One region of the Streptomyces sp. NPDC014801 genome, then DNA from elsewhere that is predicted to be linked to it. Evidence: riboswitches for the same ligand, from Rfam matches in the RefSeq annotation. Region 1 holds a riboswitch; the other holds the start of a gene.
The links. Region 1 has a riboswitch for S-adenosylmethionine ahead of ACF1AL_RS10385 (aminotransferase class V-fold PLP-dependent enzyme). Riboswitches for the same ligand answer to the same signal wherever they lie in the genome.
Positions count from the first base shown of each region.

Region 1 (7,601 bases):
GGCCGCGGGGCTGAACCCGGCGTACGGCCACGGCGACGAGCTGCTGACCACCCAGCGGGCGTACTTCCGCCGCTGGGGCGTGGTCCCGGCCGAGCTGTTCAGCGGCGCCCCCGGCGCGGCCCTGACGCCCCTGACGGCTCTGTTCGTCCACGGCAGCTGGGTGCATCTGCTCGGCAACATGCTCTTCCTCCACGTCTTCGGAGCGATGACCGAGGAGCGGATGGGCCGCGGCCGGTACCTGCTGTTCTACGCCGGCTGCGGCGCCCTGGCCCTGCTGGGCTACGCCGTCGCGCACGCCGGCTCCGAGCAGTCGCTGGTCGGCGCCTCCGGAGCGATCTCGGCGGTTCTCGGCGCGTTCCTCTACCTCTTCCCCCGGGCCCGGGTGACCAGTCTCCTGCCGTTCCTGTTCTTCCTGCCGCTGCGCTTCCCGGCGTGGGTCGTGCTGCCGTTCTGGGCGGCGCTGCAGTGGCTGGCGGCGGGGCACGCCGCGCAGGGGCCGGGGGTGGCCTATCTGGCGCACCTGATCGGCTTCGGGCTGGGGTTCCTGGTCGCGTGGGGCGTCTTCCGCCGTGCCACTAGAGTGAAAGCCGCCCCTGCTCCGGCTCCCGAGGGAGAGAACCAGCCGTGATCACCGCGATCGTCCTCATCAAGACCAGCGTGGACCGGATCCCCGAGATCGCCGAGCAGATCGCCTCGCTGGAGAGCGTGAGCGAGGTCTTCTCCGTGACGGGCACCTACGACCTGATCGCCATGGTGCGGGTGCGGCAGCACGAGGACCTGGCGGAGGTCATCCCGGGGCGGATCAGCAAGATCCCGGGTGTGGAGGCCACCGACACGCACGTCGCCTTCCGTACCTACTCCCAGCACGACCTGGAGGCGGCGTTCGCCATCGGTCTGGACTCCTGACCGGGCGGACACCGCCTCACCGGGCGTCACGGCACCTCACACCGCCGGCACGCAGCGGCCGTCCTCCGTCCGGTACGTCCACTTCGCGCCCTGGGTGACCAGTTCCCGCACCGCCGTGACGAAGCGCTCCACGTGCTCGTCGGGGGTGCCGGCGCCGAAGCTGACCCGGATGGCGTTCAGGGACTTCTCGCCCGGGGCCGCCTCGGGGGCGCCGCACTCGCCCTGGGTCTGGGGGTCGCTGCCGAGCAGGGTGCGCACCAGCGGGTGGGCGCAGAAGAGGCCGTCGCGGACACCGATGCCGTACTCCGCGGAGAGGGCGGCGGCGAAGTGGGAGCTGTTCCAGCCCTCGACGACGAAGGAGATCACGCCGACCCGGGGGGCGTCGTCGCCGAAGAGGGAGAGGATCCTGACCTCGGGCACGTCGGCCAGGCCCTCACGGACCCTGGTGATCAGGTGCCGCTCGCGGGCGACCAGGGTGTCCCAGCCGGCCTCGGTGAGCGCCTTGCAGGCGGAGGCGATGGAGTAGGCGCCGATCACGTTCGGGGAGCCGGCCTCGTGGCGGGCGGCGCTGTCGTGCCACTCCACGTCCACTCCCCCGTCCTCGCGGCGGGCGACCTTGCGGCTGGCGCCGCCGCCGGCCAGGTAGGGCTCGGCGGCCTGGAGCCAGTCGGCGCGGCCGGCGAGGACGCCGGAGCCGAAGGGCGCGTACAGCTTGTGGCCGGAGAAGGCGACCCAGTCGACGTCGAGGTCGCGCACGCTCACCGGGTGGTGCGGGGCCAGCTGGGCGGCGTCCAGGACGATCCGGGCGCCGTGGGCGTGCGCGGCGGCGGCCAGCTCGCGCACCGGCCACAGCTCGCCGGTGACGTTGGAGGCGCCGGTGACGCAGACCAGGGCGGGGCCGTGGGGGTCGCGGTCGGCGAGGGCGCGCTCCAGGGTCTCGACGGCCTGCCGCGGGGTGCGCGGGGCGTCGAGGTAGGTGACCTGGGCGTGCTGCCAGGGCAGCAGCGAGGCGTGGTGCTCGGTCTCGAAGACGAAGACCCGGCAGTCGGCCGGGATGGCCCGGGCCAGCAGGTTCAGCGAGTCCGTCGTGGAGCGGGTGAAGACGACCTGGTCGGCCTCGCGGCAGTCGAGGAACTCCGCGACCGTCCGGCGGGCGTTCTCGAACAGGTCGGTGGACAGCTGGGAGAGGTACCCGGCGCCGCGGTGCACGCTGCCGTAGTACGGGGCGTAGGCCGCCACGTCGTCCCAGACGCGCTGCAGGGCGGGGGCGCTGGCGGCGTAGTCGAGCGCCGCGTAGGTGACCTCGCCGCCGGTCACGAGCGGGACGGTGACATCCCGGCCCAGAACGGGCAGCGGGGCACAAACGGACTGGTCGGCGGCAGCGGTGGAGACGGACATGGAGCAACTCCCGTGAAGGCAGGTGGAATCCGCCCGCGAGCCGGCACGGGGGCAGACGCGACCCGTACGGCCACCAGCGGGTGGTGAAGGAAGAAAGGGGATGCGGAGGCGGGGCTCTGCGGCCCTAACGCATTCGCTTGCTCACGGAAGGCACTCCCTCGAACGACCCAGGACCCCTGGTTTCGCGAGGGGTCCGCGCTTGCCGTAGGCCTTGCTGCCGTACGACCTGGTCTTCACCCGGGGCACCCCGCCACGGACGGAGGGTTGCCGGACAGTCGGCCGGGGCCTCATGACTGTCACTCATGACCTGGACAGGAACGTAACCGAAGTGATCGTGGCCTCGCAACCCGTGTCCGGATGGCGGGACCACGTCACCTCGCCGCTATGCGTTGCTCGCCGCCACCCAGCGGTCGAGGGTGTGCTTGGCGGCGCCGGAGTCGATGGACTCGGCCGCCTTCGCCATGGCGGCGCGGATCTGCTCGGTCAGCGGCGCGTCACTCGGGTGCAGGGCGACCAGGGCGGCCGCCGAGTTCAGCACGACGGCGTCGCGCACGGGCCCCTGCTCGCCGTCCAGGACGCGCCGGGCGACCTCGGCGTTGTAGGAGGCGTCGGCGCCGCGCAGGGACTCAACCGGGGCGAGCTCGATGCCGACCTCGCGCGGGTCGAAGGTCTCCTCGGTGACCTTGCCGTCGCGGACGATCCACACCCGGGACGTGGAGGTGATGGTCAGCTCGTCCAGACCGTCGTCGCCTCGGAAGACCAGGGAGGAGTTGCCGCGCTCGGCGAAGACGCCGGCCACGATCGGGGCCATCCGGGCGTCGGCGACACCGACCGCCTGCGCGCGCACCTTCGCCGGGTTGGTCAGCGGGCCCAGCACGTTGAACGTGGTGCGGATGCCCAACTGGCCGCGGGCTGCGGCCACATGACGCAGCGCCGGGTGGAACTTCACCGCGAAGCAGAAGGTGATCCCGGCCTCCTCGGCCACCTCCGGCACTCGGTGCAGCGGCAGGTTGAGGTTGACGCCCAGCTTCTCCAGCACGTCCGAGGCGCCCGAGGCCGAGGAGGCGGCCCGGTTGCCGTGCTTGACGACCTTCGCGCCGGTGCCGGCGACCACGATCGAGGACATGGTGGAGATGTTCACCGTCTTGGCGCCGTCGCCGCCCGTGCCGACGATGTCCACGGTCTGCCCGGGCACCTCGATGACGTTGGCGTGGTCGTACATCGCGCGGACCAGGCCGGTGATCTCCTGGACCGTCTCGCCCTTGGCGCGCAGCGCCACCGCGAACCCGGCGATCTGCGCGTCGGTGGCCTCGCCGCGCATGATCTGGTCCATCGCCCAGGCGGTGTCCTCGGCGCTCTGGTCGCGGCCCTCCAGCAGCCCGTTCAGCACGCGGGGCCAGGAACGGCCCGCCGCGGTGTCGCCTCCAGCGGGGGTCACAGCGCTCATCAGCCGCTCCTGGTCGTCGTCACTGTCCTTGGACGCCTCCACCCTATCGACCCCGGCACCCGCCGAAGCCGCGCGTCCGCACACCGGGACACGGGCGCCCCGGTGGGCCCGGGGAGCGCCCCGGGCCCGGGCGCAAGGCGTCGAGGGGGCACGGCGAAGGGCCCCGCCCGGAAAACCGGACGGGGCCCTTCGACCGTGGCACAGCTGGCGGTGATCAGTGGTGGCCGTGGCCGCTCGTGATCTCCCGGTACTCCTCGACGGTCGGCTTCGGAATCTGCGACTCCTCGCCGAAGTAGGCCTCGCTGAGCTTCGCGCGCAGCTTCTCGGAGGCCTTCACCTTGCGCTCGACACCGTTCTCGTCGACCGTGGGGCCGATCTCGGCCGGCTTGTACTGCTCGTGCGCCGTGAGGGTGTGCAGCGCCTCCTGGCTGAGCGGCTCGTGGACCTCGATGAACTCACCGTGCGGCAGGCGCTTGATGGTGCCGGTCTCGCGACCGTGCAGCACCTTCTCCTTGTCCCGGCGCTGCAGGCCGAGGCAGATGCGCTTGGTGAGGATGAAGGCCAGCACCGGGCCGACGAAGAAGCCGATCCGGACGAACCAGGTGACCGCGTTGATCGACAGGTGGAAGTGGGTGGCCCACAGGTCGTTGCCACCGCCGACCAGCGTGATCATGTAGACGGTGATCCAGGCGACACCGAACGCGGTGCGCGTCGGGGCGTTGCGCGGACGGTCCAGGATGTGGTGCTCGCGCTTGTCGCCGGTGATCCAGGACTCGATGAACGGGTAGACCGCGATCAGCGCCAGGACCAGCGGGAAGAGCACCAGCGGGATGAACACGCCGAGGACCAGCGTGTGACCCCAGAAGTTGACCTCCCAGCCCGGCATGAAGCGGATCAGACCCTCGGCGAAGCCCATGTACCAGTCGGGCTGGGCGCCGGTGGACACCTGGTCCGGCCGGTAGGGGCCCATCGCCCAGATCGGGTTGATCTGCGCGATCGCCGCGATGACCGCGATGACACCGAAGACCAGGAAGAAGAAGCCGCCCGCCTTCGCCATGTACACCGGCAGCAGCGGCATGCCGACGACGTTCTTGTTCGACTTGCCGGGACCCGCGAACTGCGTGTGCTTGTGGTAGAAGACCAGGATCAGGTGGGCCACCATCAGGCCCAGCATGATGCCCGGCAGCAGCAGGATGTGGATCGAGTAGAAGCGGGCCACGAAGTCGCCGCCCGGGAACTCGCCGCCGAAGAGGAAGAACGACAGGTACGTGCCGACGATCGGCACGGACAGGATCGCGCCCTCCATGAAGCGGACACCGGTGCCGGAGAGCAGGTCGTCCGGGAGCGAGTAACCGGTGAAGCCGGTGAACATGCCCAGGACGAACAGCAGGAAGCCGAACAGCCAGTTGATCTCACGCGGCTTGCGGAACGCGCCGGTGAAGAACACGCGCATCATGTGCACGAACATGCCCGCGAGGAAGATCAGCGCGGCCCAGTGGTGGATCTGCCGGATGAGCAGGCCACCGCGCACGTCGAAGGAGATGTGCAGGGTCGACTTGAACGCCTCGGACATCATCTGTCCCTGCAGCGGGACGTAGCTGCCGTGGTACTCCACCTCGTTCATCGACGGGTGGAAGAACAGCGTCAGATAGACACCCGTCAGGATGATGATGAGGAAGCTGTACATGCACACTTCGCCCAACATGAACGACCAGTGGTCGGGGAAGATCTTGCGCATGTTCGCCTTGGCGAGGGAGTAGATCCCCAGCCGGCCGTCGGCCCAGTCGGCGACGCGTTCGCCGGCCGGTGCCTTCCCGCGAGAGCGGGGTGCTTGGTTCGCTGCAGTACTCATCCGCGCTCCCAGAAAGCAGGACCGACGGGCTCTTCGAAGTCGCCGAGCGCCTCGAGGTAGCCCTCGTCGTTCACGCCGATGCGCAGCTGCGGCAGGGCGTGACCGGCGGGACCGAAGATCACGCGGGCACCGTCGGAGAGGTCGAAGGTGGACTGGTGGCAGGGGCACAGCACGTGGTGCGTCTGCTGCTCGTACAGCGAGATGGGGCAACCGACGTGGGTGCAGATCTTGGAGTACGCCACGATGCCTTCGTGCGACCACTCCAGCTCGCGCTTGTCCTTGATGTTGTCCGGCTGGAGCCGGACGATCATCAGGGCCGCCTTGGCGATCTCGGTCTGGAAGTCCTCGTCGTGCTCCTCCAGGCCCTCGGGCTTGGCGAAGGTGAGCGAGCCGACGGCGACGTCCTCGGGACGCAGCGGCTCGTTCGTGTTCATGTTGACGAGCAGCTTGCCCTTGGACCACAGCGTGTGACGCAGCTTCGTCCCGGGCAGCGGACCGAGGTCGCGCAGCAGGAACAGACCGGACAGCGGCACCAGGGTGAGGGCGCCGACCATCGTGTTGCGGATCAGCTTGCGCCGGCCGAGGGCCGACTCCTTGGCGCCCTGGCGGAAGTCCGCGTGGACCTTGGCCCGGACCTCCGGGGAGGCCTCGATCGGGTGACGCTCGTCGGCGACCTCCACGTCGGACATCAGGGTGCGGGCCCAGTGGACCGCGCCCGCGCCGATGCAGAACAGCGCCGTGCCGAGGGTCAGACCGAGCGCGAAGTTCAGCGCGCTGAGGTGACCGATCGGGAAGACGAAGATCGACTTCTCGTGGGGGATGGTCACGTACGAGACGATGAAGCCGATGGTGGCCAGCATCGACACCGTGAACAGCAGGGCCACCACGCGCTCGGACCGCTTGGCGGCCCGCTCGTCGATGTCCTGGATCCGGTGCTCGTGGGGCGGCAGGCCCGGGTCGGCGAACGGGTTGTCGTCCGCGACGCCCACCGCGCCGTGCGCGTGCTCCTGCTCAGCGGGCAGGTTCTCTTCTGGAATGTCTTGGCTACTCATGACTTCTTGGCCTTTGCGGTCCGAGCGGCGACCCAGACGGCGACCGCGATCAGGGCACCGAGACCGAAGATCCAGGCGAACAGACCCTCACTGACCGGCCCGAGGCCGCCCAGCTCCAGACCGCCCGGGTTCTCCGTCTCACTGCCGTTGACCGCGTGCAGGTACGCGATGATGTCCTTCTTGTTCTGCTCCGACAGGGTGGTGTCGGGGAACGACGGCATGTTCTGCGGGCCCGTCTGCATGGCCTCGTAGATGTGCTTCGGGTCCACACCCTCGAGCGTCGGGGCGTACTTGCCGTTGGTCAGCGCGCCGCCCTTGCCGGTGAAGTTGTGGCACTGCGCGCAGTTGGTGCGGAACAGCTCGCCACCCTTGGCGATGTCCGCGCCCTCCGGGCCGTACTGCTGCTTCGTCGGGACGGCCGGGCCGGCACCGAGCGAGGCGACGTAGGCCGCGAGCTGGTCGATCTGGGCCTGCGTGTAGATGTTCTTCTTCCGCGGGATCTGGGCCATCTGCGAGGTGGAGGCCGGCATACGGCCGGTGCCCACCTGGAAGTCGACCGCCGCGGCGCCCACGCCGACCAGGCTCGGACCGTCGGAGGTGCCCTGACCGCCGGTGCCGTGGCAGCTGGCGCAGCCCACGGTGTAGAGCTTCTTGCCCTCGTCGATGGCGAGGGACTGGGAGGTTTCATCGGCCTGCGCCTTGCCCGCGGGCGCGAACGCGGCGTACAGACCCCCCGTGGCCGCCAGCGCGAGGAGTAGGACGACGACCGCCGCCAGCGGATGGCGTCGTCGTGCGGAAAGCTTTTTCACGGATTACCCCGGTGTCAGGATCTTCTGCGTCGATGCTTCTGGTGTGCGTTGCGGGAACGCGCGTGGGATCTTCTCCGACTACTTGATCAGGTAGATCGTGGCGAAGAGGCCGATCCAGACGACATCGACGAAGTGCC
Region 1 covers NZ_JBIBXG010000004.1:200,178-207,778, reverse strand. Annotated here, with positions in the region: gene ACF1AL_RS10395 (rhomboid family intramembrane serine protease) at 1-628, shown strand, start outside; gene ACF1AL_RS10390 (Lrp/AsnC family transcriptional regulator) at 625-906, shown strand; gene ACF1AL_RS10385 (aminotransferase class V-fold PLP-dependent enzyme) at 943-2,304, opposite strand; SAM riboswitch class IV at 2,495-2,612, opposite strand; gene trpD (anthranilate phosphoribosyltransferase) at 2,687-3,751, opposite strand; gene ACF1AL_RS10375 (cytochrome bc complex cytochrome b subunit) at 3,966-5,603, opposite strand; gene ACF1AL_RS10370 (Rieske 2Fe-2S domain-containing protein) at 5,600-6,655, opposite strand; gene ACF1AL_RS10365 (c-type cytochrome) at 6,652-7,464, opposite strand; gene ACF1AL_RS10360 (heme-copper oxidase subunit III) at 7,543-7,601, opposite strand, start outside.

Region 2 (7,601 bases), on a different contig from region 1:
CTCACCGACCTCGCGACCCGGCACGGCCTGATCCTCGAACCCGGCCGCCTCGTCCTGGAGCTGCGCCCGCCCGGCGTGGACAAGGGCGTCGCCCTCACTCAGTACGTCCGTGCGGTGGGCGCCGAGTCCGTCGTCTACGCCGGCGACGACCTGGGCGACCTGCCCGCATTCGCCGCGGTCGAGAAACTCCGCTCGGACGGCATCCCCGGCCTGCTGATCTGCAGCGGCAGCACGGAGGTCACGGAGCTGTCGGAACGCGCCGACCTGGTGGTCGACGGACCCGAGGGCGTCGTCCACCTCTTGAACACCTTGGCCGACCGTCTCCCCTAGCGGGACGCTTCGCTGCCGGGCGCGGGTGACTGGGCGGCTGATCGCGCAGTTCCCCGCGCCCCTGGGGGGTTGCAGTCACGCCTGCGTAGCTGCGGGCAGTCGTGCCGCTGGGCCAGCGCCCCACCCCGCGTAGCTGCGGGCAGTCGTGCCGCTGGGGCGGCACGGGTGGGCGCAGCGGCACCCCGCACCGCCGGGCTGCGCAACCCCGGCGTTCACCGCACCCATGGGCACAAGCGCACCCAAGGGCACCGCACCCCACGGCGAGCCCTCAGCCGAGACCCCGCAGAGCCTCCAGCTGCTCCAGGAACCACTTCGCCGGAGGCAACGCCGTCGCCGCCGCGGCCAACCGCTTCACCCGATCCGTCCGCTCCCCCGGCGCCATGCTCAACGCCTCGTGCAGCGCGGCGGCCGTACCGATCACGTCGTAGGGATTGACGGCGATCGCGTCCTCGCCCAGCTCCTCGTACGCCCCGGCCTCCCGCGACAGCACCAGCACGCACCCCTCGTCGGAGACGACCGGCACCTCCTTGGCGACCAGGTTCATCCCGTCCCGGATCGGGTTGACCAGCGCCACGTCCGCGAGCCGGTACGCCGCGAGCGAGCGCGCGAAGTCGTCCTCGACGTGGAGGACGACCGGCGTCCAGCCCTCCGTCCCGTAGGCCGCGTTGATCTCCTCGGCGACCCGCTGCACCTCGGCCGTGTAGTCGCGGTACACCGCGAGGTCCTGCCGGGAGGGGTAGGCGAAGGCGACGTGCACGACGCGCTCCCGCCACTCGGGGTGGTCGTCGAGCAGCTGCCGGAAGGCGAGCAGGCCGCGCACGATGTTCTTGGACAGCTCCGTGCGGTCCACCCGCACGATCGTCCTGCGGCCCGCGCCGATCTGCTCCCGCAGCGCCGTCATCCGCTCGCCGACGTCGGCCTGGTGGGCGCGCTCGCGCAGGAAGTCCGCGTCCGCGCCGAGCCCGTGCACCCCGATCCGGGTGTCCCCGAGCCCGCCCGCGAACTGCTCGCAACACGCGGTGAAGGCGTCCGCCCAGCGCCGGGTGAGGAAGCCGAGCCGGTCCGCGCCGAGCATGCCGCGCAGCACCTGCCGCGCGATGTCGTCGGGCAGCATGCGGAAGTACTCGGGCGGCGCCCACGGCGTGTGCGAGAAGTGCCCGATGCGCAGGTCGGGCCGCAGCTCGCGGAGCATGCCGGGGACCAGCGTGAGGTGGTAGTCCTGCACGATCACCACCGCGCCCTCGGCCGCCTCCTCGGCCAGCGCCTCGGCGAACGCGCGGTTGTACGTCTCGTAGGACGCCCACTGCCGCCGGAACTCCGCGTCGAAGACGGGCTCCAGCGGCGTCTGGTAGAGCATGTGGTGGACGAACCAGAGCACGGAGTTGGCGATGCCGTTGTAGGCGTCGGCGTGCACGTCGGCCGGGATGTCCAGCATCCGCACGCCCTGCTCGCCGGCCCCGCGCCGCACCGCCTCGCGGTCGCCGTCGGACAGCGCGGAGCACACCCACAGCGCCCCCGCGTCCGGTCCGATGGCCGACAGCCCGGACACCAGTCCGCCACCGCCCCGCTTGGCGTGCAGCGAGCCGTCGTCGCCCACCGTGTACGACACCGGGCCGCGGTTGGACGCGACCAGCACCCGAGCCTTCTGATCAGCAGCGTGCGAGGAAGCCATAGCCCTCAACCTAGCCCGCCCCGGAAAAACTCAAACGTATGGCCGGTTTCCGTGCCCTGTCGTATACGTCCCGTTCACGCCACCGCCCCCGAGTGGACCGGAACCCCAGCTCCGGAATCCCCGCATCGCTTGTGGAGATTTTGTGAGCCGTACAAGATGCCCCCTGCACCGAACGACGCGTACGCCAGGGGGGCGGATTGATCATGATCGGTATACGTGGTGGCAGAGGAACCCTGCCGGGGCGCAGAGCCTGCGGCCTCGCCGCACTCGCCGCGGCGGCCGTGCTGACGCTGGCCGGCTGCCAGGGCGACGGCACCGACGGCAAGGCGGTCCCGGCGGCCTCGCCGGTCACCAGTGCCGCACCGAGCACCACGGCTCCGCAGCCCTCGCCGACGAGCAGCAGCCCCACCCCGTCGGCCGAACCCACCGTCGCCACCATCGGCGACCACACCGGCGCGACCGTCGGCCGGGCCGTCGCCGCCGCCCGCGCGGGCGGCCTGCGCTACGCCGTCTACCTGGAGGGAACCGGTGCCTCCCTCGACGGCGGCGGCCGCACGGCCTCCTCCTGGGGCGCGAGCGAGAAGGTCTGCGAGCAGATCGACGACCCCGGCGACCGCAATCCCTCCTTCGACGTCGCCTTCGTCGTCGCCCGGGACGGCCGGGACTGCGACGGGCACCTGCTGCACACCCCCGCACCGACGCGCACCACCGCGGGCGGCGGCACCGGCGGGACCGGTGGAGGCGGCGGGACGAGCGCCGGTTCCGGCGGCGGCAGCAAGGCCTGCGCGATCACCAGCCCCGCGGGCAACTGCTACGCCGACGGCCAGTTCTGCGCCAAGCGCCACCACGGCCTGAGCACCTACGGCAAGGGCGGCGAGTACCTGACCTGCGAACAGGACGCCGCAGGCCGCTGGCGCTGGTCCGACGGCCACGCTGGCTGACGCCCGCGGAGCCCGGGGCATCCCGGTCTCACGCCACCTTCCGGGCCGCGTACTCCGCTATCTCCGTCATGGGGGGTCGTTCCTCCGTGTCGACGGAGTAGGTGCGGGGCTCGAAGCCGTCCTCGCCGCGTTCGAACTGGGTGAGGGACGGGCGGATCAGGTGGCCGCGGGCCAGGCGGAGCTGGGCGGTGCGGTAGATCGCGGCCGCCATCCGGCCGAGCGCCTGCCCGTCCTGGTGGCGGTGGATGCGCACGCCGACGTCGACCTGGGCGAGGGCGTCAAGGCCGGCCAGGTGCAGGGCGTCGACCAGCATGCCGAGCTCCACGCCGTAGCCGACGGGGAAGGGGAGCTGTTCCAGCAGGGTGCGGCGGGCCGCGTACTCGCCGCCGAGGGGCTGCACGAAGCCGGCCAGCTGCGGCCAGTGCATGTTCAGCAGCGGCCGGGCCATCAGCTCGGTGACCCGGCCGCCCTGCCCGGCCGCACCGGCCAGCGGGCGGTCGTACATCGCCTTGACCAGCTGGATGCCCGGGTCGGTCAGCAGCGGGCCGACGATGCCGGTGACGAAGTCGGAGGAGAACTCCTTCAGGTCCGCGTCGACGAAGCAGACGATGTCGCCGGAGGTGACCAGCAGCGAGCGCCACAGCACCTCGCCCTTGCCGGGGACGGCGGGGATGCGCGGCAGTATCTCGTCGCGGTGCACGACCCGGGCGCCCGCCGCGGCGGCCACCTCGGCGGTACGGTCGGTGGAGCCCGAGTCGACGACGACCACCTCGTCGACCAGCGGGGCCTGCTGCACGAGGTCGTGCCGGAGGATCGCGACGATGTCGCCGACCGTCTCCTCCTCGTTCAGCGCGGGCAGGACGACGGACACCGTCAGGCCCGTGGCCCGTTTGGCGGCCAGGATCTGGTGCAGGGGGCGGTCGGCCACGGACCAGGAGCGGGTGCTCAGCCAGCGCTCGACTTCTTCAAGCACGGTCTGCGGCTCCTCACTGTCTCGATCACAGGCGGTGACCGTGTGATCCATCTCGCGCTTCGGACGACTATCTCAACTGTCGTGGCCTTCGGTTACAGTCTTGAACAACGCTGATGACCATCGCATGTCGGGGGTCGCCCGGCGTTCTCACAACCACATACCGCTCATCCAGAGGGGCAGAGGGACACGGCCCGATGAAGCCCCGGCAACCCCCCTGATCACCGGACTCGTTCACGCGAGGCTCCCGGCCAGGGAAGGTGCCAATTCCGTCTCACGGCGAGATGCGTCGTGAGGAAGATGAGGAGAAAGGGCCTCGCCTCACATGGCTGCGCAGACAGTTGCAAGCACCTCCACCGTCGATCTCGGTCCCGCCGCGGCGCTGAGCTGCCGCGAGTGCGGCCACCGCGTCCCGCTCGGCCCGGTCTTCGCGTGCGAGGAGTGTTTCGGCCCGCTCGAGATCGCCTACGACTTCTCCTCCTACGACACCGAGGAGCTGCGCAAGCGCATCGAGGCGGGTCCCGCAAACATCTGGCGTTACGCCCCCCTGCTGCCCGTCCCCGCGGACGTGGCGGACAAGCCGAACCTCAACCCGGGCTGGACCAAGCTCGTCCAGGCCGACCACCTGGCCGCCGAGCTCGGCGTCGACGCCGGCAAGCTCTTCGTCAAGGACGACTCCGGCAACCCCACGCACTCCTTCAAGGACCGCGTGGTCGCGCAGGCCCTGGAGGCGGCGCGCGCCTTCGGCTTCACCACCCTGTCCTGCTCCTCCACCGGCAACCTGGCCGGCGCCGTCGGCGCCGCCGCCGCCCGGGCCGGCTTCCGCTCCTGCGTGTTCATCCCGCACGACCTGGAGCAGGGCAAGGTCGTCATGGCCGCGATCTACGGCGGCGAGCTCGTCGGCATCGAGGGCAACTACGACGACGTGAACCGCTTCTGCTCGGAGCTGATCGGCGACCCGGCCGGCGAGGGCTGGGGCTTCGTCAACGTCAACCTGCGCCCCTACTACGCCGAGGGCTCCAAGACCCTGGCGTACGAGGTCTGCGAGCAGCTCGGCTGGCGGCTGCCCGACCAGATCGTGATCCCGATCGCCTCCGGCTCGCAGCTCACCAAGGTCGACAAGGGCCTGCAGGAGCTGATCAAGCTGGGCCTGGTCGAGGACAAGCCGTACAAGATCTTCGGCGCGCAGGCCGAGGGCTGCTCGCCGGTGTCCACCGCCTTCAAGGCCGGGCACGACGTGGTCCGCCCGCAGAAGCCGAACACGATCGCCAAGTCGCTCGCCATCGGCAACCCGGCCGACGGCCCGTACGTCCTCGACATCGCCCGCCGCACCGGCGGCGCGGTGGAGGACGTCACCGACGAGCAGGTCGTCGACGCGATCAAGCTGCTGGCCCGCACGGAGGGCATCTTCGCGGAGACCGCCGGCGGGGTGACCGTGGGAGTGACCCGCAAGCTGATCGAGAACGGTCTCCTGGACCCCACGAAGACCACGGTCGTCCTGAACACCGGCGACGGCCTGAAGACCCTGGACGCGGTGGCCGGCACGGGCCTGACCGCCACCATCCGCCCGACCCTGGACTCCTTCCGAGAGGCTGGCCTCGCATGAGCGTGACCGTTCGTATCCCGACCATCCTGCGCACCTACACCGGCGGCCAGGCCGAGGTGAAGGCCGAGGGCGCGACCCTCGCCGAGGTGATCGCCGACCTGGAGAAGAACCACACCGGCATCGCCGCCCGCGTGCTGGACGACCAGGGCAAGCTGCGCCGGTTCGTCAACGTGTACGTCAACGACGACGACGTCCGCTTCGAGCAGGGCCTGGACACGCCCACCCCGGACGGCGCCGGCGTGTCGATCATCCCGGCGGTCGCCGGCGGCTGCTGACACACGGAGTTCATCGCGATTGCCCCCTCCGTGAGAGAAGCGGAGGGGGCAATTCCATGTGATTAGACGCGGTAGAGTTGGGGAACGCGCCCCGGAATCAACGGGGTGCGATCTCAGGAACCTGCTGCACGGGCGACAAGAAGTAGCCAAAGTACGCGGGTTTTTTGTCTTTTTTGCCCCCCTTTGTGCGGCCCGACTTGCTCGGAATTCAGGCGAATTCACGTGAGATTCCGGACCGGTCCCGTCCAGAATTCTCGTCCGACTGACCTGTTGCAGAGGGCAGTTGGACAGATACATTCAGCCGCGGTCGACGCGTTCCGGCGCACGCCCCCACCCATCGGGGGGCGAGGTCTGACCCGGATCCGCGAAGTGTGGATCTGTGCAAGGGCCAGTAATAGGGGAGTTAGGCATGGCTCAGGGCACCGTCAAGTGGTTCAACGCGGAGAAGGGGTACGGCTTCATCGCGGTCGACGGTGGTGCGGACGTCTTCGTCCACTACAGCGCGATCCAGATGGACGGCTACCGCACCCTGGAAGAGGGCCAGCGGGTGGAGTTCGAGATCTCGCAGGGCCAGAAGGGCCCGCAGGCCGACATGGTCCGCGTCACCGCCTGAACGTTCATTCACGCCGAAGGGCCCGCACCTCGCACAGGGTGCGGGCCCTTCCGCATGCCCGGCCGCCCCGCGCCGCGCCCCGCCGGCCGTCCGCGCGGGCCGCCCCGGCCGCCGTACGCCGGTGTTCGCGGGGGGCTGATCCATCGGCCCGACCCCCGGGAGGCGCTTGCACTCACCATGCCCGAGTGCTAATCATTGGCGTTAGCACTCTGAAGGTGAGAGTGACAACGTAAGGACCGGGTCGGTGAGGCCAGGGCCGGTGGGGAAGGAACCTTCCGGTCGGGGCCGTCCGTCGCGGGCGCGGGCGCGGTCCGAAGTAATCACCCCCAGTCCTGGAGGGACCACTTCACATGGCCAAGATCATCGCGTTCGACGAGGAGGCGCGGCGCGGCCTCGAGCGCGGCATGAACCAGCTCGCGGACGCCGTGAAGGTGACGCTCGGCCCCAAGGGCCGCAACGTCGTCCTCGAGAAGAAGTGGGGCGCGCCCACGATCACCAACGATGGTGTCTCCATCGCCAAGGAGATCGAGCTCGAGGACCCGTACGAGAAGATCGGCGCCGAGCTGGTCAAGGAAGTCGCCAAGAAGACGGACGACGTCGCCGGTGACGGTACGACCACCGCGACCGTGCTCGCCCAGGCCCTGGTCAAGGAAGGCCTGCGCAACGTCGCCGCCGGCGCCAACCCGATGGCCCTGAAGCGCGGTATCGAGAAGGCCGTCGAGGCCGTCTCCGCCGCCCTGCTGGAGCAGGCGAAGGACGTCGAGACCAAGGAGCAGATCGCCTCCACCGCGTCCATCTCCGCCGCCGACACCCAGATCGGCGAGCTGATCGCCGAGGCGATGGACAAGGTCGGCAAGGAAGGCGTCATCACCGTCGAGGAGAGCAACACCTTCGGCCTGGAGCTCGAGCTCACCGAGGGCATGCGCTTCGACAAGGGCTACATCTCCGCCTACTTCGCGACCGACATGGAGCGCATGGAGGCGGTGCTCGAGGACCCGTACATCCTCATCGCCAACTCCAAGATCTCCTCGGTCAAGGACCTGCTCCCGCTGCTGGAGAAGGTCATGCAGTCGGGCAAGCCGCTGCTGATCATCGCCGAGGACGTCGAGGGCGAGGCCCTGTCGACCCTGGTCGTCAACAAGATCCGCGGCACCTTCAAGTCCGTGGCCGTCAAGGCTCCGGGCTTCGGCGACC
Region 2 covers NZ_JBIBXG010000012.1:368,461-376,061, reverse strand. Annotated here, with positions in the region: gene otsB (trehalose-phosphatase) at 1-330, shown strand, start outside; gene ACF1AL_RS29475 (trehalose-6-phosphate synthase) at 599-2,002, opposite strand; gene ACF1AL_RS29470 (hypothetical protein) at 2,206-2,943, shown strand; gene ACF1AL_RS29465 (glucosyl-3-phosphoglycerate synthase) at 2,972-3,916, opposite strand; SAM riboswitch class I at 4,078-4,220, shown strand; gene thrC (threonine synthase) at 4,239-5,519, shown strand; gene ACF1AL_RS29455 (MoaD/ThiS family protein) at 5,516-5,794, shown strand; gene ACF1AL_RS29450 (cold-shock protein) at 6,204-6,407, shown strand; gene groL (chaperonin GroEL) at 6,758-7,601, shown strand, end outside.
Region 2: another riboswitch for S-adenosylmethionine. It lies ahead of thrC (threonine synthase); the one in region 1 lies ahead of ACF1AL_RS10385 (aminotransferase class V-fold PLP-dependent enzyme).